3 regions of the Serratia sp. KH_031 genome follow, and region 1 is predicted to be linked to each of the others. Evidence: predicted binding sites of a transcription regulator. Region 1 holds the regulator's gene; each other region holds the start of a gene.
The links. The regulator sigma-54, encoded in region 1, starts transcription at its own class of promoters, with help from an activator protein. The targets are predictions, from matches to a motif close to GTTGGCACANNTTTCGCTNT.
Positions count from the first base shown of each region.

Region 2: the regulator sigma-54 is predicted to act here: its motif matches at 3,654-3,673, upstream of AC3ISQ_RS15935 (amino acid ABC transporter substrate-binding protein).
Region 3: the regulator sigma-54 is predicted to act here: its motif matches at 5,135-5,154, upstream of AC3ISQ_RS08465 (branched-chain amino acid ABC transporter substrate-binding protein).

Region 1 covers NZ_CM174496.1:580,053-586,930, reverse strand. The annotation lists gene AC3ISQ_RS02580 (calcium/sodium antiporter) at 204-1,181, shown strand; gene kdsD (arabinose-5-phosphate isomerase KdsD) at 1,193-2,179, shown strand; gene kdsC (3-deoxy-manno-octulosonate-8-phosphatase KdsC) at 2,197-2,751, shown strand; gene lptC (LPS export ABC transporter periplasmic protein LptC) at 2,748-3,326, shown strand; gene lptA (lipopolysaccharide ABC transporter substrate-binding protein LptA) at 3,295-3,834, shown strand; gene lptB (LPS export ABC transporter ATP-binding protein) at 3,841-4,566, shown strand; gene rpoN (RNA polymerase factor sigma-54) at 4,629-6,062, shown strand; gene hpf (ribosome hibernation promoting factor) at 6,086-6,373, shown strand; gene ptsN (PTS IIA-like nitrogen regulatory protein PtsN) at 6,533-6,878, shown strand, end outside.
Region 2 covers NZ_CM174496.1:3,551,829-3,558,706, reverse strand. The annotation lists gene AC3ISQ_RS15950 (amino acid ABC transporter ATP-binding protein) at 187-912, opposite strand; gene gltK (glutamate/aspartate ABC transporter permease GltK) at 912-1,586, opposite strand; gene AC3ISQ_RS15940 (amino acid ABC transporter permease) at 1,586-2,326, opposite strand; gene AC3ISQ_RS15935 (amino acid ABC transporter substrate-binding protein) at 2,477-3,373, opposite strand; gene lnt (apolipoprotein N-acyltransferase) at 3,734-5,266, opposite strand; gene corC (CNNM family magnesium/cobalt transport protein CorC) at 5,274-6,152, opposite strand; gene ybeY (rRNA maturation RNase YbeY) at 6,239-6,712, opposite strand; gene AC3ISQ_RS15915 (PhoH family protein) at 6,709-6,878, opposite strand, start outside.
Region 3 covers NZ_CM174496.1:1,899,167-1,906,044, reverse strand. The annotation lists gene AC3ISQ_RS08485 (ABC transporter ATP-binding protein) at 1-706, opposite strand, end outside; gene AC3ISQ_RS08480 (ABC transporter ATP-binding protein) at 703-1,578, opposite strand; gene livM (high-affinity branched-chain amino acid ABC transporter permease LivM) at 1,575-2,861, opposite strand; gene AC3ISQ_RS08470 (ABC transporter permease subunit) at 2,872-3,786, opposite strand; gene AC3ISQ_RS08465 (branched-chain amino acid ABC transporter substrate-binding protein) at 3,882-5,015, opposite strand; gene AC3ISQ_RS08460 (hypothetical protein) at 5,404-5,805, opposite strand; tRNA gene AC3ISQ_RS08455 (tRNA-Asn) at 6,482-6,557, shown strand; partial or broken gene AC3ISQ_RS08450 (Arm DNA-binding domain-containing protein) at 6,707-6,878, shown strand, end outside.

The DNA.
Region 1 (6,878 bases):
TTACAAAAACTTACCTGCATTTTAGGAGCAATAGCCTCACATGTTTTACTTTTGCTGCTCACACGGTCAAAATTGGTCACATAACGCAAAAGAATGAAACTGTTCAAATCGTAGCGAGTCTTAATAGGTTAGCAAGCTGCTGACGACGTTGAATTGAAACTGATAACCAACGACCCGGGATAATACCCAACAAAGGACCCTGCATGTTTCTCGCCATAGTATTGTTAATCGTTGGTTTGTTTTTACTGGTTTATGGTGCTGACCGCTTAGTTTACGGTGCTGCGGTCATTTCCCGTTCACTCGGTGTACCGCCGTTAATCATCGGGATAACCATCGTGGGTATTGGCACTTCGTTGCCAGAGCTTATCGTCTCCACTACCGCAGCGCTGAACGGGCAGATAGATATGGCCGTGGGTAATGTGTTGGGCTCTAACATTACCAACATTTTGCTGATCCTCGGCGTAGCGGCTCTGCTTCACCCGTTATCCGCCCGTTCGGCGGTCCTGCGCCGTGAATTGCCGCTGATGTTGGGTGTCACCGTTTTGTGTGGCTTCTTACTGATGGATAACCATCTCAGCCGATTAGATGGTGTGATCCTGCTGACTACCGCGGCAGGTTTTATCTTGTTAATGCTGAAGATCGCCCGTTTGGCGCAGCGTGAAGGTAGCGATAGCCTGACGATGGAGCAATTAGCCGAGTTGCCGCAAGACAGCAGCAATACCGTGGCCATCCTGTGGCTAGTGCTGGCATTTATTATTCTGCCGCTGTCTTCCAAAATGATTATCGACAACGCTACAGTGATCGCCCACTACTTTGGCATGAGTGAATTGGTGGTCGGTTTGACCATTATCGCCATCGGCACCAGCCTGCCAGAACTGGCGACCACCATCGCCGGGGCACTAAAAGGCGAAGATGATATGGCGATAGGTAATATCATCGGCTCGAATATTTTTAACACCGTGATTGTGTTAGGCGCTCCTGCCCTGCTGTCACCAGGCAGCGTCGATCCCGCCGCCTTCCAGCGTGATTACTGGGTGATGTTAGCGGTCAGCATTGTGCTTAGTGCCTTGTGCATCGGTCGCAAACATCGTATCGGTCATCTGGCAGGGGCTCTGTTATTATGTGGCTTTATTGCGTATCTTGCGGTGCTGTTTTTTAATCCTTTCAGTACATTCGGCTAATGGGAAAGATTATGTCCAACATTCGATTGCAGCCTGATTTTGATTTCCAACAGGCAGGCATTGAAGTGCTTGAGATTGAACGTGAAGGCTTGGCCCAACTCGATCAGTACATCAATGCAGATTTCACTCGCGCTTGCGAAATGATCGCCGCCTGTTGTGGCAAAGTGGTCGTCATGGGCATGGGTAAGTCCGGTCACATTGGTTGCAAGATTGCAGCAACGCTTGCCAGCACCGGCACACCCTCGTTCTTTGTTCACCCTGCAGAAGCCAGCCATGGCGATCTCGGTATGGTTAGCCCACAAGACATCGTGTTGGCCATTTCCAACTCAGGTGAATCCAACGAAATTCTGGCGTTGATCCCGGTATTGAAACGCCAACAGGTACCCATGATCTGCATGACCAACAACCCAGATAGCACTATGGGCAAGGCCAGCGAGGTTCACCTGTGCATTAAAGTCCCACAGGAAGCTTGCCCACTCGGTTTGGCACCGACCACCAGCACCACAGCAACGTTGGTCATGGGCGATGCATTGGCCGTCGCACTGCTAAAAGCGCGTGGCTTCACGCCTGAAGATTTCGCCATGTCACATCCCGGCGGCGCTTTGGGACGCAGATTACTGCTACACGTCAGCGACATCATGCACAGTGGAGACGATATCCCACAGGTCAGTGCCGATGCCACACTGCGTGACGCATTGCTGGAAATCACCCGTAAAAATCTCGGTATGACAGTGATTTGCGACGATTTGAAAAAAATCGCCGGTATCTTTACCGATGGTGACTTACGTCGTGTGTTCGACATGGGGATCGACCTCAACAACGCAAAAATCGTCGATGTCATGACTCACGGCGGTCTACGCGTGCGCCCTAATACGTTGGCGGTGGATGCTTTAAACCTGATGCAACAACGCCATATCACCGCGTTGCTGGTTGCCGATGGCGACCAATTGCTGGGTGTGGTACATATGCATGATATGTTACGCGCCGGCGTCGTCTGATTAAGGAATAAAACTGCATGAGTATGGTTGAAACCTGCTACGGGCCGGTAGAACAAGATGTGCTGGCACGTGCCGGGAAAATCCGCCTGCTGATTTGTGATGTCGATGGCGTACTGTCAGACGGCCTAGTGTTTATGGGCAACAATGGCGAAGAACTGAAAGCGTTCAACGTGCGCGACGGTTACGGCATCCGCTGCCTGAAAACCTCCGATATCGAAGTGGCAATCATCACCGGTCGTTCAGCAAAACTGCTGGAAGACCGGGCGAAAACGCTGGATATTACACATCTTTACCAAGGTCAATCCGATAAGCTTTTGGCCTTCCGTGAACTGTTGGATAAACTGTCACTCAACGCCGATCAAGTTGCCTACATTGGTGATGATCTGATCGACTGGCCGGTCATGGCGCAAGTCGGGTTGGCTGTCGCGGTGGCCGATGCTCACCCGTTACTGATCCCACGCGCCCACTACGTCACACGTATTGCCGGCGGTCGTGGCGCAGTACGTGAATTATGCGACTTGATTCTTTTGGCGCAGAACAAGCTGGAGGACGCCAAAGGGCTGTCAATATGAGCAAAACCAGACTCTGGATCACTATCCTGTTGGCGTTGATCGCCCTATCGCTGATTGGCTGGAACATGACGGACTTTGACGATAAAGCCGCACCAGCACCGGTCAACAACCAAGATCCGACTTATCAAAGCCAGCACACGACCACCATCGTGTACAATCCAGCCGGTAAATTGAGTTACAAGCTGGTAGCTGAAGATGTGAAGTATTACACCAACGACGAACTGAGCTGGTTCACTCAGCCAGTAATGACATTATTTAATGAAGAAGCCGTGGCAACCTGGTCAGTGCGCGCCGATCGCGCCAAACTGACTAAGGATCGGATGCTGTACTTGTACGGTCACGTCGAGGTCAACAGCCTGACCACGACTTCACAGTTGGAAAAAATTAAAACCGATAACGCTCAGGTAAATCTGATTACTCAGGACGTGGCCTCCGATGATGAAGTCACCCTGTACGGTACCAACTTTACCTCTAATGGCATGAAAATGCGTGGGAATTTGCGGTCAAAAACCGCTGAGCTGATTGATAAGGTCAAGACCAATTATGAAATTCAGAACACAAAAACAACTCCGTAATCTATTGATCGCCAGCACGGTTTTGGCCCTCAGCAGTCCCGCTTGGGCGCTGAAATCAGACTCCGACCAGCCAGTCACCATTGACTCGCTGAAACAGGCGTTGGATATGCAAAGCAACGTCAGTACCTTTACTGACAACGTGGTGATCAAACAAGGCACCATCGAAATCAAAGCGGATAAAGTGGTCGTCACTCGTCCGGGTGGAGATCAGAGTAAGACCTATATCGAAGCCTTCGGCAATCCGGTAACGTTTTACCAGATGCAGGACAATGGCAAACCCGTAAAAGGCCACGCATCTAAAGTTCGTTACGACGTGACACCTCAGTTGGTGACACTAACCGGTAACGCCTATCTGGAACAGCTCGACAGCAACGTGAAAGGCGATCGCATCACCTATTTGGTGCAGCAACAACAGATGCAAGCGTTCAGCGACAAAGGTAGCCGCGTAAAAACGGTGCTGGTGCCATCACAGTTGCAAGACAAAAACGGGCAAAAGAAGAGTAACTAATCCCTTATGGCTACACTTATCGCAGAAAACTTGGCGAAAGCCTACAAAGGCCGTACGGTCGTTGCCGATGTCAGCCTGAAAGTGAAATCCGGCGAGATCGTTGGCCTTCTTGGGCCAAACGGTGCAGGTAAAACCACCACTTTCTACATGGTGGTCGGTATCGTACAGCGTGATGCAGGACGCATCGTGATCGACGAAGAAGACATCAGCATTTTGCCACTGCACGCTCGTGCGCGCCGTGGTATCGGCTATCTGCCGCAGGAAGCCTCGATCTTCCGCCGTCTGAGCGTCTACGACAACCTGATGGCTGTTTTGCAAATCCGTGACGATCTCACCAATGAACAGCGTGATGACCGTGCCGTTGAGCTGATGGAAGAGTTCCACATCAGCCATCTGCGCAATAACCTCGGTCAATCATTGTCTGGTGGTGAACGCCGCCGTGTCGAGATCGCTCGTGCTCTGGCTGCCAACCCGAAATTCATCCTGCTAGATGAACCTTTCGCCGGGGTTGACCCGATCTCCGTTATCGATATCAAGAAAATCATCGAACACCTACGTGACAGCGGCCTTGGTGTGCTGATCACCGACCATAACGTGCGCGAAACACTGGACGTTTGTGAACGTGCTTATATTGTCAGTCAAGGCCATTTGATCGCCCACGGCGCACCAGATGTGATTCTGGCCGATGAACAGGTCAAGCGTGTTTATCTGGGCGAAGAGTTCCGCCTGTAGTGCCATAAAGGTAGTGCCACGCGGGTTAATCACCCGCGACGGTTAACGGAAGTAGCTGATTTATGAAGCAAGGTTTGCAACTCCGTCTGAGCCAACAACTGGCAATGACCCCTCAACTTCAGCAGGCGATCCGCCTGTTGCAGTTGTCTACGCTTGAGCTCCAGCAGGAGATTCAACTCGCGTTAGAAAGCAACCCGCTGCTTGAGCAAACCGACCCACACGAAGAAATCGACGCCAAAGCCAGTAACGATACAGAGGATCTGGATACCCGCGAGGCGCTGGAACAACCGGACATGCCAGAAGAGCTGCCATTGGACGCCACTTGGGATGAAATCTATACCGCAGGCACACCATCCGGTACCGGTACCGATTACCACGATGATGAACTCCCCGTCTATCAGGGCGAAACCACTCAAACGCTACAGGATTACCTGATGTGGCAGGTGGATCTGACGCCATTTTCCGAGACCGATACCGCTATCGCCACTTCCATCGTCGACGCCGTGGATGACACCGGCTACCTCACCGTCTCACTGGAAGAAATTCTAGAGAGTATCGGTGACGAAAATGTGACTATCGACGAAGTAGAAGCGGTATTGAAGCGGGTACAGCATTTCGATCCTATCGGCGTCGCCGCACGCGATCTGCGCGATTGTTTGTTAGTTCAGCTTTCTCAGTACGCCAAAGACACTCCGTATCTGGCCGAAGCGCGGCTGATCATTAGCGATCATCTGGATCTGCTGGCAAATCACGATTTCCGTAGCCTGATGCGAACAACCCGGCTAAAAGAAGATACACTGAAAGAAGCGATGCTGTTGATCCAGTCGCTCGATCCGCGCCCTGGCCAGTCGATCAATACCGGTGAGTCCGAGTATGTGATCCCAGACGTACTGGTGCACAAGGTGCAGGACAAATGGATGGTCGAGCTGAATGCTGACAGTATCCCGCGCCTGAAGATCAACCAGCAGTATGCCGCACTGGGTAACAGCGCACGTAGTGAAGCTGATGGGCAGTTTATTCGTAGCAATTTGCAGGAAGCGAAGTGGCTGATCAAAAGTCTGGAAAGCCGTAACGATACCTTGCTCAAAGTGACCCGCTGTATTGTCGATCAGCAGCAGATGTTCTTTGAACAGGGGGAAGAATTTATGAAGCCCATGGTGTTGGCGGATATCGCCCAAACCGTGGAGATGCATGAATCGACTATCTCGCGCGTTACAACGCAAAAGTTTTTGCACAGTCCGCGCGGGATTTTCGAGTTGAAATATTTCTTCTCCAGCCATGTGAATACCGACAGCGGTGGCGAAGCCTCCTCGACGGCGATCAGGGCATTGGTGAAGAAATTAATCGCGGCGGAAAACCCCGCCAAACCGCTTAGTGACAGCAAGCTGGCGAACGTTCTCTCCGAACAAGGGATTATTGTCGCACGGCGAACTGTCGCCAAGTACCGAGAGTCTTTGTCCATCCCGCCGTCGAACCAACGTAAACAGTTGGTTTGACCTCTACTGAGAAGGAAGACATTATGCAGCTCAACATTACCGGACAGCACATCGAAATCACCGATTCATTGCGTGAGTTTGTGAACAATAAGTTCGCCAAACTCGAACATTATTTTGATCGCATTAATCAGGTGTATGTCGTATTAAGTGTGGAAAAAGTGCAGCAGATTGCCGAAGCAACGCTGCACGTGAATGGAGGCGAGTTGCACGCCACCTCGGAAAAAGAAGATATGTATGCCGCAATTGACACCCTGATCGACAAACTGGCGCGTCAATTGAACAAACATAAAGACAAATTAAAACAACACTGACATTCTGGGTCGCATCTGTACGCAACCCAGACGTAGCCCAAAAGCTACACGGCAGCATTGGCGCGTTATCCGTAAGGTAGCGCGCCGAACCGTTACCAGGGCAAAAAATGAAAACTCCTTTATCGTGCCGTTTGATAAAAGAGCTCAAGTGAAGATGAGATGAACAACGAACTAATGCAGTTAAGCTCGGTATTGACTATCGAGTGCACCAAAAGCGACGTCCATTGCACCAGTAAAAAACGGGCATTGGAGATTATCAGCGAGTTGGCTGCCAAGCAGTTGAATCTGCCACCACAGGTGGTGTTTGACGCCATTCTAACTCGGGAGCGCATGGGCAGTACTGGCATAGGTAACGGTATCGCTATTCCTCACGGTAAGTTGGAAGAGGATACTCTGCGCGCCGTAGGCGTATTTATTCGCCTCGAACAGCCGATCGCTTTTGATGCCATCGACAATCAACCCGTTGATTTGTTGTTTGCTTTACTGGTTCCGGCCGACCAATGTA
Region 2 (6,878 bases), 1.9 Mb from region 1:
GATATTTAAGCAGGGTCTTAAGCGAAGCGATGTTCTCAGTGGAAATGGGAAATGATCAATAAAAACAAACTACCGCACGAAGATAACGCATGCGTGATGAGGTGAGTGTCTTTTTAGTAAATTTTACTTTCGGATAAAGATGACAGATTTGAAGAGAAGTAGGGGGCGATTGCCCCCTGAATGGCATTAGTGCAGGATTTTTGCCAAAAACTCTTTGGCGCGTTCAGATTCCGGGTTATTGAAGAAATCGTCTTTGTTACGATCTTCTACAATTTTACCTTCGTCCATAAAGATCACGCGGTGTGCCACTTTACGCGCAAAGCCCATTTCGTGGGTCACGACCATCATGGTCATCCCTTCGTGCGCCAGCTCGACCATCACGTCCAGCACTTCGTTGATCATCTCTGGGTCGAGTGCCGAAGTCGGTTCGTCAAACAGCATGGCGATTGGGTCCATACACAGGGCGCGGGCAATGGCTACACGCTGCTGCTGGCCGCCGGAAAGCTGCGCTGGGTATTTGTCGGCATGGGCGGTTAACCCCACACGTTTTAGTAACTTCAAGCCTTTCTCACGTGCTGCGGCTTTATCGCGCTTTAACACTTTGACCTGTGCCAGGATCAGGTTTTCGAGAATAGACAGGTGTGGGAATAACTCAAAATGCTGGAACACCATCCCAACGCGGGAACGCAGCTGCGCGAGGTTGGTTTTTTTATCATTCACCGGAATGTCGTTGACCCGGATTTCCCCTTGTTGGATCGGCTCCAGGCCGTTAACGGTTTTGATCAGCGTCGATTTACCTGAGCCGGAAGGGCCACAGACGACCACGACCTCACCTTTTTTGACCTCGGTGGAGCATTCGGACAGTACCTGGAAATGACCGTACCACTTGGAAACATTTTTTAAGGAAATCATCACACAGTCCTTTTCTTCAAATAGCTCACCAGCGCCGAGGCGGCGATACTGATAACAAAATAGACAAAACCAGCAAACAGGATCATTTCGACCTGTGTACCATCGCGCTCACCAATGGTGGAGGCGGTACGGAAGAAGTCAGCCAGACTCAAGACGTAAACCAGCGAGGTATCTTGGAACAATACGATGCCTTGAGTCAGTAGCAGCGGAACCATGGCGCGGAATGCCTGCGGCAAGATAACCAGTTTCATCGATTGCCAATGAGTCATGCCCAATGCCAACGCTGCGGAAGATTGGCCGCGTGAAACGCTCTGGATACCAGCTCGGATAATTTCTGAGTAATAAGCCGCTTCAAACAAGGAGAAGGCTATCATAGCTGAAACTAGGCGAATATCGGTTTTCGGTGAGATTCCAAGAACTTGTTGTAAAAAGCTAGGGACTACCAGATAGAACCACAGCAGCACCATCACCAGTGGAACGGAGCGGAACAGGTTGACGTACAGGGTGGCGAACCAGCTAATCGGCTTAATCGGCGACATGCGCATCACCGCCAGTATAGTCCCCCAGACGATGCCGATAACAATGGCGGTCACGGTGATTTTCAGCGTGATCACCATCCCTTGTAACAAGTAAGGGAAGCTCGGGACAATCGATGCCCAATCAAATTCGTACATTATTTACTCCCCATATTGCCAGGTAACTGCACTTTCTTTTCTACCATCCGCATGATCAACATGATCACCGCGTTAATGCCGACATAAGCCAATGTGATGGCGGTAAAGGACTCATAGGCATGAGCGGAGTAATCCAGCAACTTACCGGCCTGCGCTGCCATATCCACTAAACCGATAGTGGATGCGATGGCGGAGTTTTTGACCAAGTTAAGCATTTCTGAGGTCATCGGCGGAACGATCACCCGGTAGGCGTTGGGCAACAACACATAGCGGTAGGTTTGTGGCAGCGTCAGCCCCATTGCCAACCCAGCGGCTTGCTGGCCGCGTGGCAGTGACTGAATGCCAGAGCGCACTTGCTCGCACACACGGGCGGCGGTGAACAGACCCAGACACAACATGGAAGAGACGAAGAACTGCACGTTGGGATCGAGCTCGGTTTTGAACCACATACCCATGTCAGGTGGCAGCAGTTCCGGGATCACCAAATACCAAGTAAAGAATTGCACGATCAGCGGTACGTTACGGAACAGTTCGACGTAAACGGTACCGAGGGTGGAAAGAAAGCGGTTGGGGACGGTACGTAAAATACCGAACAGAGAACCGACAAAGAAGGCAATAATCCAAGCGCAGATGGAGAGGGCGACCGTTACCTGAAAGCCGGACCAAATCCAACCGAGGTAAGTGGTATTCCCAAATGGGGCCTGCTGCAGGAAGATACCCCAGTTCCAATCTATTGACATATTCAACTCCGTAAAGGGTGTGAAACACCCAAAAGCTTGATGACATCTCCAACATTTCTGAGGGGAAAAGTGGGCGGGGAACGACCGCCCATAAGACCTGTCTGTGTCATCAACTGGGCCGGTTGGTTTTACCTTCCGGCTCTATAGTTATTAGTTCAATGCTTTGTCATTTGGCTCTTTGAACAATTGCTTCATGTCGTCAGACAGTTCGAAGTTCAGGTTGAGATTTTTTGGTGGGATCGGTTTGGTGAACCACGTTTCGAACCACTTAGTCGCAGTTCCAGAGGTCTGGGCTTGAGCGATGGTGTCATCAACCAGTTTCTTGAATTGTGGATCGTCTTTACGCAGCATACAGCCGTAGGCTTCTTTCGATTGCGCGGTGCCGACAATTTCCCACTGATCAGGTTTCTTGGCTTTCGCACGTTCCCCTGCCAGCAGGGCATCATCCATCATAAAGGCCACCGCGCGACCACTTTCCAGCGTGCGGAAGGAGTCACCGTGATCTTTGGCGCTGATGATGCGCATATTCATCTTATCTTTGTCGTTCAGCTTGTTAAGCAACACTTCGGAAGTGGTACCCGAAGTCACGACCACCGGTTTACCTTTCAGATCGGCGAAGTCTTTAACATCAGAACCTTTTTTCACCAACAGACGGGTACCGACTACGAAGATGGTATCGGAGAAGGCGGCTTGTTTCTGACGTTCCAAGTTGTTGGTGGTAGAACCGCACTCAAAGTCGAAAGTACCATTCTGCAACAATGGGATACGGTTCTGCGAGGTGATTGGCATCAGCTTCACCTGCATGTCTGGCTTATTCAGTTTCTTCTTAATGGCGTCGATGATGGCATTGGAGTAATCCTGTGAGTACCCCACCACTTTTTGTGTGTTGTCGTAGTAGGAGAAAGGTACGGAGGATTCACGATGACCAACCACGATCACGTCATTGTCTTGAATTTTTTTCAGCGTGCCGGTCAGTTCTTCAGCTTGGGCGACGCTACTTGCCATACCGATCAGCAATAACGATAACGCCAACTTACGCATTTTCATGGTCTAACTCCTTCGCGATTGTAAAGACTGACGCTCAGGGAGCGACAGATTTTCAGTGCTCACGTTATAAAGATAGTCCTACAACGTAGCGCCGTTAGAAAATAGCCGATTGTTAATTGAATGAAACCAAGATGTTTCTCTTTTTGCGACATGACCCGCACCAAATCAATGCAATAAAACCCCCATGCACCGTGATGGTGCGCTTTATGTTCGGAGATTGTGCATGGGTACGACCCGAAATCGGCAAAAACAGAGTTGTCGGTTACGGCTTACAAGGAGTAAAGCAAGGAGTGTGCCAGAGGGATTGATTTAACAGAGAAATATGATGGGGATGTGAGGTGACATCCCCATCAGTGCGGGTTATGGCTTACGACGTACGGCAAACAGCAGAGCGATACCGCCTAACAGCGCGGTGATGATCCACATTGGCAGTGAACCGAAGCGCGCGTAAGGCGTAACGCCGGTGGTTGGGGTCACTTTCACTTCCAACACTTTACGGGTGAACTGTGGAATCTCAGCAATCACATCACCGGTTGGGCTCACGGCAGCGGTAACGCCATTATTGGTGCTACGCAACAGTGGACGTCCAAGCTCCAGTGCACGCATCCGTGCCATCTGGAAATGCTGCCACGGGCCGATAGAGTGACCGAACCAGGCATCGTTAGAGATGGTGAGCAGGAAGTTAGTGTCTGGGCGGAAGTTGTCGCGCACCTGCTGGCCGAGCACGATCTCATAGCAAATGGCCGCCGTTAGATTGTAACCGCGTACGCTTAACTGTGGCTGAACGTAATCGCCCCGGCTGAAAGACGACATTGGCAGATCGAAGAACGGCGCTAACGGACGCAACAGCGTTTCCAATGGAACATATTCGCCAAACGGCACCAAATGGTGTTTGTTGTAGCGGTTAGCATCGGGATAACGGTAAGGCTGCTTTTCACCCAGCACGATGGCGCTGTTATAGATTTTGTTACCTTGTGGCGTGGCGCGTACATCGACAATACCGGTAATCAGGCTGCTATTTTTGGAACGCATCAGAGAGTCCATCATGGTCAGGAAACCATTCTGGCTGGCCTCGTAATCCGGGATGGCGGATTCTGGCCAGATGATGATCGGCGCTTTGCCCACATACGGACGGGTTTCATCCAGATAGGCCTGTAATGTGCCGACCAGCGCTTGTGGGTCCCACTTCATCGATTGAGCAATATTACCTTGCACCATCGCGACGTTAACCGCTTTGTCCGGTTGCGGAGTGAACCAATGCCATTGGCGCAGCGGCCATGGCAGCAACAGCATAGCGATGGCGATAACTGCTGGCGCAATGCGCCGCTGATTGATGGCGAAGACTAGTAACCCACTGAGACTCATCAAAATCAGGGTAATGGCATCAACACCCAAGATCGGTGCAATACCTTTCAGCGGGCCATCAATCTGGCTGTAGCCAAATTGCAGCCACGGGAAACCGGTTAGTACCCAACCACGCAGGAATTCTGTCACTTGCCATAACGCGGGCGCCGCAATTGCCAACCGCCACCAAGTAGTTTTTGGCCAGATGCGTGTCAGCAGCCCGGCAAACAGGCCGGTATACAGCGATAGATAAGCCGCGAGCAGCGCCACCAAGAAGATATTGACGGCAAACGGCATACCACCGAAATCAGCAATACTGACGTAAACCCAGTTGATACCGGAGCCAAACAGCCCGAAGCCCCATAAGAAGCCGAGTAAAGCGGATTGTTTAGTGGTGCGGTTAAGCGTGACGGCCAATAAGCCAAATAGGGAGACAATGGCCGCAGGCCAGAAATCATAGGGTGAGAACGCCAGCGTCCCGCTGGCACCGAATAACAGCGCCAGTAGGGTGCGAACCCACTGACGTTCAAGTAAAGAGGCTTTAGCCATGTGTGATTTAGTCTTCCAGTTTCGGTTGCGGAGAATCGTCCGGAATTTTTACATGAACCTGGATGATACGTCGACTATCAGCCATGGCAACTTTGAAAGAGTAACCTTCGATTTCAATCGTTTCGCCACGCGCAGGCAAATGACCGAAGGCTTGCATAATTAGGCCACCGATGGTGTCGACTTCATCATCGCTAAATTGGGTACCGAAGATTTTGTTGAAATCTTCAATGTCGGTCAGCGCGCGCGCGGTATAAGTGTGGCGGCTGAGTTGACGGATATCGGCATCGTCTTCGTCGTCGTATTCGTCTTCGATTTCGCCAACAATCAGTTCCAGAATATCTTCAATAGTCACCAGACCGGAGACGCCGCCGAACTCGTCAATGACAATCGCCATGTGGTAACGCTGCGAGCGGAATTCTTTTAGCATCCGGTCGACACGCTTGCTTTCCGGCACCACCACCGCAGAGCGCAGCGCTAAATCGATGCTGAACGGTTCGGATTCTGCCCGCATAAACGGCAGCAAATCCTTGGCCATCAGGATACCTTCGATATGGTCTTTATCTTCGCTAATCACCGGGAAACGCGAGTGGGCGGATTCGATAATTACGTCCAAGCATTCTTCCAGCGTTTGGTTGCGCTTGAGTGTCACCATTTGAGAACGCGGGATCATGATGTCGCGCACGCGCTGCTCGGCGATATCCATCACGCCTTCCAGCATGTCACGGGTATCGGGATCGATCAGATCGTTTTGTTCTGAATCACGGATCAGCGTTACCAGATCGCCACGGTTTTTAGGTTCGCCGTGGAACAATTGGTTAAGAATAAGGGTAAAAAAGCCCTTCTTGGGGCTGGGGCTGTCATTATTAGATGAATGGTCGTCGCTCATGGCGGTCTAGTTAATGTCACTCATGTTGAGTTAATCAAGTCAGCGACAGCCCCGCAAAAAAGAGGCTGTGGGGTAAACGGCTGACGTTAAGCGGGATCTTTTTCCGCGAGATACGGGTCTGGGTAACCCATTGACTGCATAATCTCGGTTTCTAAAGACTCCATTTCTTCGGCTTCATCGTCTTCGATGTGGTCATACCCTAGCAGATGAAGGCAGCCATGGACAACCATATGCGCCCAGTGTGCTTCCAGCGTTTTGTCTTGTTCAACCGCTTCTTGCTCGACAACTTGGCGACAGATGATCAGGTCGCCCAGCAGCGGTAGCTCGATGCCAGGGGGCGCTTCGAACGGGAACGATAACACATTCGTTGGCTTATCTTTGCCGCGATATGTCTTGTTTAATTCGTTGCTTTCGGCTTCGTCTACCAGACGTACCGTCACTTCGGCCTCTTCCTGAAACTGCGGGAGAACCGCTTCCAGCCAACGTTGGAAGGTGGCTTCCGCTGGCAAACCTTGACTGTCTTCACAGGCGACCTGCAAATCCAGAATGACCTGACTCATGGTGTCTCCTGCTCGGAAGCGGCTTTGGCTTCCTGCTGACGCTGCTGCGCTAGCGCATCTTTACGTTTCTGCTCGGCGGCTTCCCAAGCTTCATAAGCGATAACCACGCGAGCTACCACCGGGTGACGCACTACGTCTTCGCTATGGAAGAAGTTGAAGCTCAGCT
Region 3 (6,878 bases), 1.3 Mb from region 1:
CTAAATAGGCTTTTCTTACCTCTTGGTTACTCAGTAGCTCCGCCCCGCTGCCAGTCAGACGAATTTGGCCGTTAACCATGACGTAGCCGCGATCGGAGAGTTTCAATGCATGGTTGGCGTTTTGCTCCACCAAAAAGATCGTCATGCCGCTTTGGGTCAACTCGCGGAGGATGCCAAAAATCTGTTTCACGATTAACGGCGCCAATCCCAAACTCGGTTCATCCAGCAGCAGTAGCTTTGGGCGGCTCATTAAAGCTCTGGCGATCGCCAGCATCTGTTGCTCACCACCCGACATGGTCATCGCCCGCTGATTGCGACGCTCTTTCAAGCGCGGGAACAGTTCGAACATGCGTTGCATATCTTCTTCCACATGGGCGTTACCGACGGTGATGGTGCCCATCAGCAAGTTTTCCTCCACGCTCATGTCTGGGAAGATGCGCCGTCCCTCCGGTGCCTGAGCGATGCCACTGCTAGCGATATAATGTGTTGAACGCTGGCTGATGTCTTTGCCATGAAACAAGATCTGCCCGCCGCTGATACGGGGTTGACCGAAAATCGACATCAACAAGGTTGATTTTCCTGCCCCATTAGCACCGATCAGCGCTACCGTTTCTCCACTGTTGACCTGTAAAGATACCCCGTGCAAAGCTTGGATCGCACCGTAATGCACATCCACATCGCGAAACTCCAATAGCGCTTCACTCATCCCGCCAACTCCTCTTCGTCTGCGCCCAGATAGGCCGCGATGACGTTCTCATCGTGCTGGATTTCATATGGCGTGCCTTTGGCGATCACATCACCGTGGTCGAGTACAATCACTCGGTCGGAAATCTCCATCACCATGCCCATATCATGCTCGATCAGCAATATGGTGATGCCGTGTTGTTGGCGTAGGAAGCGGATGATGCGGCTTAACGTTGCCGTCTCTACTGGGTTCAGGCCAGCAGCGGGTTCATCAAGGCACAGCAATTCCGGCTCTGTACACATGGCGCGGGCGATCTCTAGCCGTCGTTGCTGACCATAAGACATCTCCCCCGCCAGTCGGTTGGCGCAATCCACCAGCTCTACCACTTCCAGCCAGTAGAAAGCGCGATCTAAGGCATCACTTTCTGCAAGGCGGTAGCCCGGCGTATTCAACACCCCCGCCATCAGGTTACGGTTGCTCTGCATATGCTGCGCCACCAGCAAGTTCTCCACCACCGACATTTCGCGGAACAGGCGGATATTTTGGAACGTCCGCGCCAATCCGGCACGGTTAACCAAATGAGTGCCGCCGAACATCTTGTAATAGAGACGTGAGCCCAGTTGCGCCGGATTAACCCAATCGCTAGCGCGAAACTTCTGCCCGAGCACGCGGATCACATCGGTCGGCTTCTTTTGGGTATTCAGCAAAATACTGCCGCCACTGGCACGATAGAACCCCGTCAGGCAATTGAATACCGTGGTTTTCCCCGCTCCATTGGGGCCGATCAGCGCGGTGATCGAACCGCGTTCCACTTCCAAGTTAACGTCGTTCAGCGCTTTAATCCCGCCGAAACGCATCATCAAATGTTCAACGCGCAAGATGGCATCATTCATGGTGCAACTCCCTTACGCGGAGCAAAACTGCTGCGACTGATACGCACTAACCCACGCGGCCGCCACACCATCATCACCACCATCAACACGCCAAACAGCAGTACGCGATATTCGGCAAAGCTGCGTAACAATTCAGGTGCCACCGTTAGCACAAAGGCCGCCAACACCACACCGATGGTGGACCCCATGCCACCGAGCACCACAATCGCCAAGATCAGTGCCGACTCAAAAAAGGTAAATGAAGTGGGGTTCACAAACCCTTGATAGGTAGCGAAGAACACCCCGGCGATCCCGGCAGTGGAGGCTCCCATCATAAAGGCCGAGAGTTTCACCAAAACGTGGTTCAAACCCAGTGAACGACAGGCAATCTCATCCTCACGCAGCGCTTCCCAGGCGCGCCCGATCGGCATACGGGTCAGCCGCTGTTTGACATACAGCACAAACAACACCACCAAACATAACACCACATAGATAAAGATAAATTTCAGGTTGGGGTTATAGGTTAAGCCGAAAAACTCATGGAAAGGAATACCGCCCTCTTTGGCCCGCCGCCCGAACTCCAGCCCAAACAAGGTGGGCGCAGGAACCGATACGCCGTTAGGTCCACCGGTGACGGCCATCCAGTTGTTCAGGATCAAACGAATGATTTCACCGAAACCTAAGGTAACGATCGCCAAATAGTCACCGTGCATACGCAGTACCGGAAAGCCCAGTAATGCGCCCATCAGCGCGGCCATTAGCGCGCCCAAGGGCAACATGGTCCAGAATCCCAGCCCGAGATACTGATAGCCCAGCGCCAATCCGTAAGCTCCAATAGCGTAAAACGCAACGTAGCCTAGATCGAGCAACCCGGCCAATCCAACGACGATATTTAGCCCTAACCCTAACAGCACGTAGATCAAACCGAGGATCGCTACCGTCAGCAAGTATTTAGTGGCAACAAACGGGAAGAATAAAGCGATGACTGCCAGCAAAGGGAGAATCCAACGCAGGCTGGTTTTAGCACCGATGGGGCGAACATAAACCCCATCGTTATTGCTTTCAAAACGAGCGGCAATTCGGTGCCCAGCCGGTGTTTGCAAGAACAAGCTCAACAGCAGCCGTCCTGCCATCACGATGGCAATAATCCACACCAACCGATAAGGTTCGAAATTAAAACTGTAACCGTTCAGCACAATGCCAACGATCGGGCCAAAGACAATTAACGCGATAAGACCTGCCAATACAGCATCCAACAGGCTGCGTTTAATATTCAGCCCTGGGTGAACTTGGGTTTGCGACATAGTTTATCCCTCACACCTTAGCGACCATGGGCCGCCCGAGTAGACCTTGAGGGCGAAAGATTAAAATCACCACCAGCAAAGCGAATGAAAACACGTCTTTGTAATCCGAGTTCACCATGCCAGCGAATTGCGCTTCGGCAACACCCAATAACAATCCACCTAACATTGCTCCCGGTAGCGAACCGATGCCCCCCAACACCGCAGCGGTAAAGGCTTTGATGCCAATAATAAACCCGACGTAGAAATCAAAAGTGCCGTAGTTCATGGTGATCATCACACCCGCCAGCCCAGCCATGGCGGCACCGATGACAAATACCAGAGAGATCACGCGATCGGTATTGATGCCCAATATCGAAGCCATTTTGCGATCTTGTTGAGTGGCACGGCACATACGCCCTAAACGGGTGTGTTGGATCACGTAGGTCAACACCGCCATCCCCAGCAGTGAAACCACCAAGATAAACACCTTAGTGTAAGTAATCTGGATCACGCCGCCATCAAAATTCAGGCGAAATACGCCATCCAGCAAGGTCGGGATACCCTGTTGGCGCGGCCCTTGGCTGATTTGTGCGTAATTTTGCAAAATCAATGACATACCAATCGCTGAGATCAGCGGAGCCAAACGGGTTGAGTTACGCAAGGGTTTGTAAGCGATACGCTCGATAACCCAGCCATAAACTCCAGTTACCACGATGGTGAAAACTAGCGTGCCGAGGATCAATAATGGGAATGACTGCAAACCGAAGAAAGAAAGCAATGCCAAACCAATGGCACACAGGTAAGCGGAGATCATGTATACCTCGCCGTGGGCGAAGTTAATCATGCCGATAATGCCATAAACCATGGTATAGCCGATAGCGATCAGGCCATATACCGCGCCCAACGTCAGGCCATTGACCAGTTGTTGCAGGAAGAAAACATCCATAATTTGTATCTCACCCGGTGATGGGACGCCAACAGGAGCGCCCCAATAAAATCATGGCATGGCCCCCGCCTTAGCGACGGGGAACCGTTGAATGTTTACTTCGTCAATTGTTGGTATTTACCTTTGTCATCCCACTGATAAACCACGTAATCAGAGACTTTCAAGTCACCTTTTTGATCCCAAGCTTTTTTGCCCATTACCGTGTCGACATCATGAGTTTTCAGCCATTCACTGGCTTTAGGGCTATCCGCTGCCGTTTTCCCATTCGTCGCCTTGAACGCTGCGGCGATAGCCTGGATAGAAGCGTAGGAATACAGGGTGTAACCTTCAGGTTCAAAACCGCTGGCGCGGAATTTAGCGATCACCGCTTTACCTTCAGGAATTTGACGTGGGTCGTTACCGAAGGTCATCAACACGCCATTGGTGTATTGAGGTCCACCGGCAGCGGTGACTAACTCCTCAGTCACTACACAGTCACCAGAGAAGAACTTAGCCTGTACGCCTTGTTCACGCATCTGGCGCACCAACGGCCCGGCTTCTGGGTGACAGCCGCCGAAGTACACCACATCTGGTTTTTTCGATGCTATTTTGGTGACTAACGCGTTGAAATCTTTCTCGCCACGCGAAAGCCCTTCATACAACACATCGTCTACCCCACGTTTTTTCAACGCGGCTCTGGCGGCATCCGCCAGCCCTTGTCCGTAAGTGTCTTTGTCATGGATAATCGCGACTTTTTTCGCTTTCAACGTGTCAATCATATAGTTAGCGGCAATCACTCCTTGCTGATCATCACGCCCACACATGCGGAACATATTTGGGAAACCACGCTCTGTGATTTGTGGGTTGGTAGAGCCGGGAGTGATGGAGAGAACACCGGCCTCGTCATACACTTCGGAAGCTGGCATGGTGGAAGATGAACAGAAATGCCCCACCACCGCCGCGACTTTATCCTGATCTACCAGTCGGTTAGCCGCAGCTACCGCCTGTTTGGGTTCACAGGAATCATCGCCCTGTACCAGTTTGATTTTTTCCCCGTTGATACCACCAGCGGCGTTAATGTCTTCTGCGGCTTGTGAAGCGCCGCGCCAATATTGATCCCCATAGGTGGCATTAGGCCCAGTAAATGGCCCAGCGACACCGATAACAACATCAGCCTGGGCATAAAAAGCAGAACCAAAACAACCGATAAGCACAGCAGCGAGCGGACTTTTAATCAATTTCAATGACATTATTCTCTTCCTCAGCACTGTTTTAGCGAAACGCCAGAGGCGTGATACGAGCGGTCACTTTATGTGTAGTCGGGGAAAATAATTTTCGCGAGGGCGCACTCACATTCCCCGCAATTAAATAAGCAAAAATCCAGCCAATGTGACGGCTGATACATTATTTTGGCGATTTTGCGCGCGATCTCAGCGGAAAAAATGAAGGAGCTCACTACTGAACGAAAGGAAAAAAGGGAGAAGTTTTAGATTGGTGACTCAATGGCGCCATATTGCACCATCAATGTGCAATATCATTGAAGTACTGATAAAAAAATAGCGCCCTCATTTGGGGCGCCATTCGGCTTTTAGTATTCCCGGACCATCCTTGAACACTGTCCTTCCCATTTGGGCAGGATTAATTCTTTTCTACACGATCAACCAATGAGTTGGTCAGGTCGGTACGAATATCGTTACAGGTTTTGGAGATACGGAACTGGTAAGCAGAGTCCATGATCACGTTAACATCGCTGCTCACGCTCTCACGCACTTTCATATACAGTTTGGCTTGCGTCACGATACGGTTCAATTCAGTACTTTTAGCCTGATATTGTGCCGGGTTGACTTGTTGTAACGCATTTAGCTCTTTCAAGCAGCTATACATGATGGCGTCATTACCTGCGCCAACAGAAGGCGATTCTTGTTTCGCCTGTAAAGTAGCCGCTTCAGCCGGTGCTGTTTTAGATTTAGAACGATTGCCCGCATTTTGACAACCTGCCAGTAATAGACAAAGAGTGACTATCGCAATTGTTTTTTTCATTGATTTTAAAACTCCGGGAATACAAAGGAACGGTATTAATTTGCCGCTATTAGTACAACTCCACGTAGCATAGAGCAGTAGTCTTACACCTGCCAACCCCCGCAAAAAACGTTAAATTTGCAAGAGTAATCCTAAAGGCTCGTTAGATTATCATGGAAGAACCCCAGAGAAAACCCCAAAATCGGCATACATAACTTATACTTCAGTAGATTACCACAATCACGAGCTTTAACCAGCTGGCTTGATCACTATATTGATGAAAAAACAGGATATCTACTGCCACTATAGTGATCAATTTTTACGTCCTTCATTCCTACTAGAATAAAAAAACAACAGACCGCACAAAATGCCCCTGTCATGGTGACAGTATGATTAATATCATCGAAATATTTGAATACATTAGATACCACTTTGATATTTAATTTATTCACCATTTGTAAACCGTGGCGAAATAAGATTCAGCCTTTGGATGAAATGATAAAATCGAGTCACTCGTCCATAGGTGATATAACAAATAAAATGACACTCAATGAGTGACTATTTATCCATCAACACTATCGATAATATGCCGAAAAACCCTGCAAGATGCTCATTCCAGCAGCAAACGCGCTTTTCACTCATTTAGTGCTTTGACAAACCTTCAGACGCTCGTTATTATGCGCCCCGTTCACACGATTCCTCTGTAGTTCAGTCGGTAGAACGGCGGACTGTTAATCCGTATGTCACTGGTTCGAGTCCAGTCAGAGGAGCCAACTTCTTGTTTTCATGCCTCTTTGTGAATCCCTATCTAATTAAGATTCAATAAATTATCGTGAAAAATATTCCCGATGCGTTTTCAGTTTTCCCTTTGCATTGGGAGAAATTTGGGATCAAGTTGGTTCGATAATGGAGTGCCCCCCATATATCTCTCAATGACACGAAAATCCGCAGTCTCAAGCCTTCTGATAAATCCTTTAAAGTCTCCGATTCACACGGCCTATACCTTTTGGTCAATTCAGGCGGTTCACGTCTCTGATATCTCAAATATCACATAAACAAAAAAGAATCCCGTCTAAGTTTAGGTGCTTACCCCG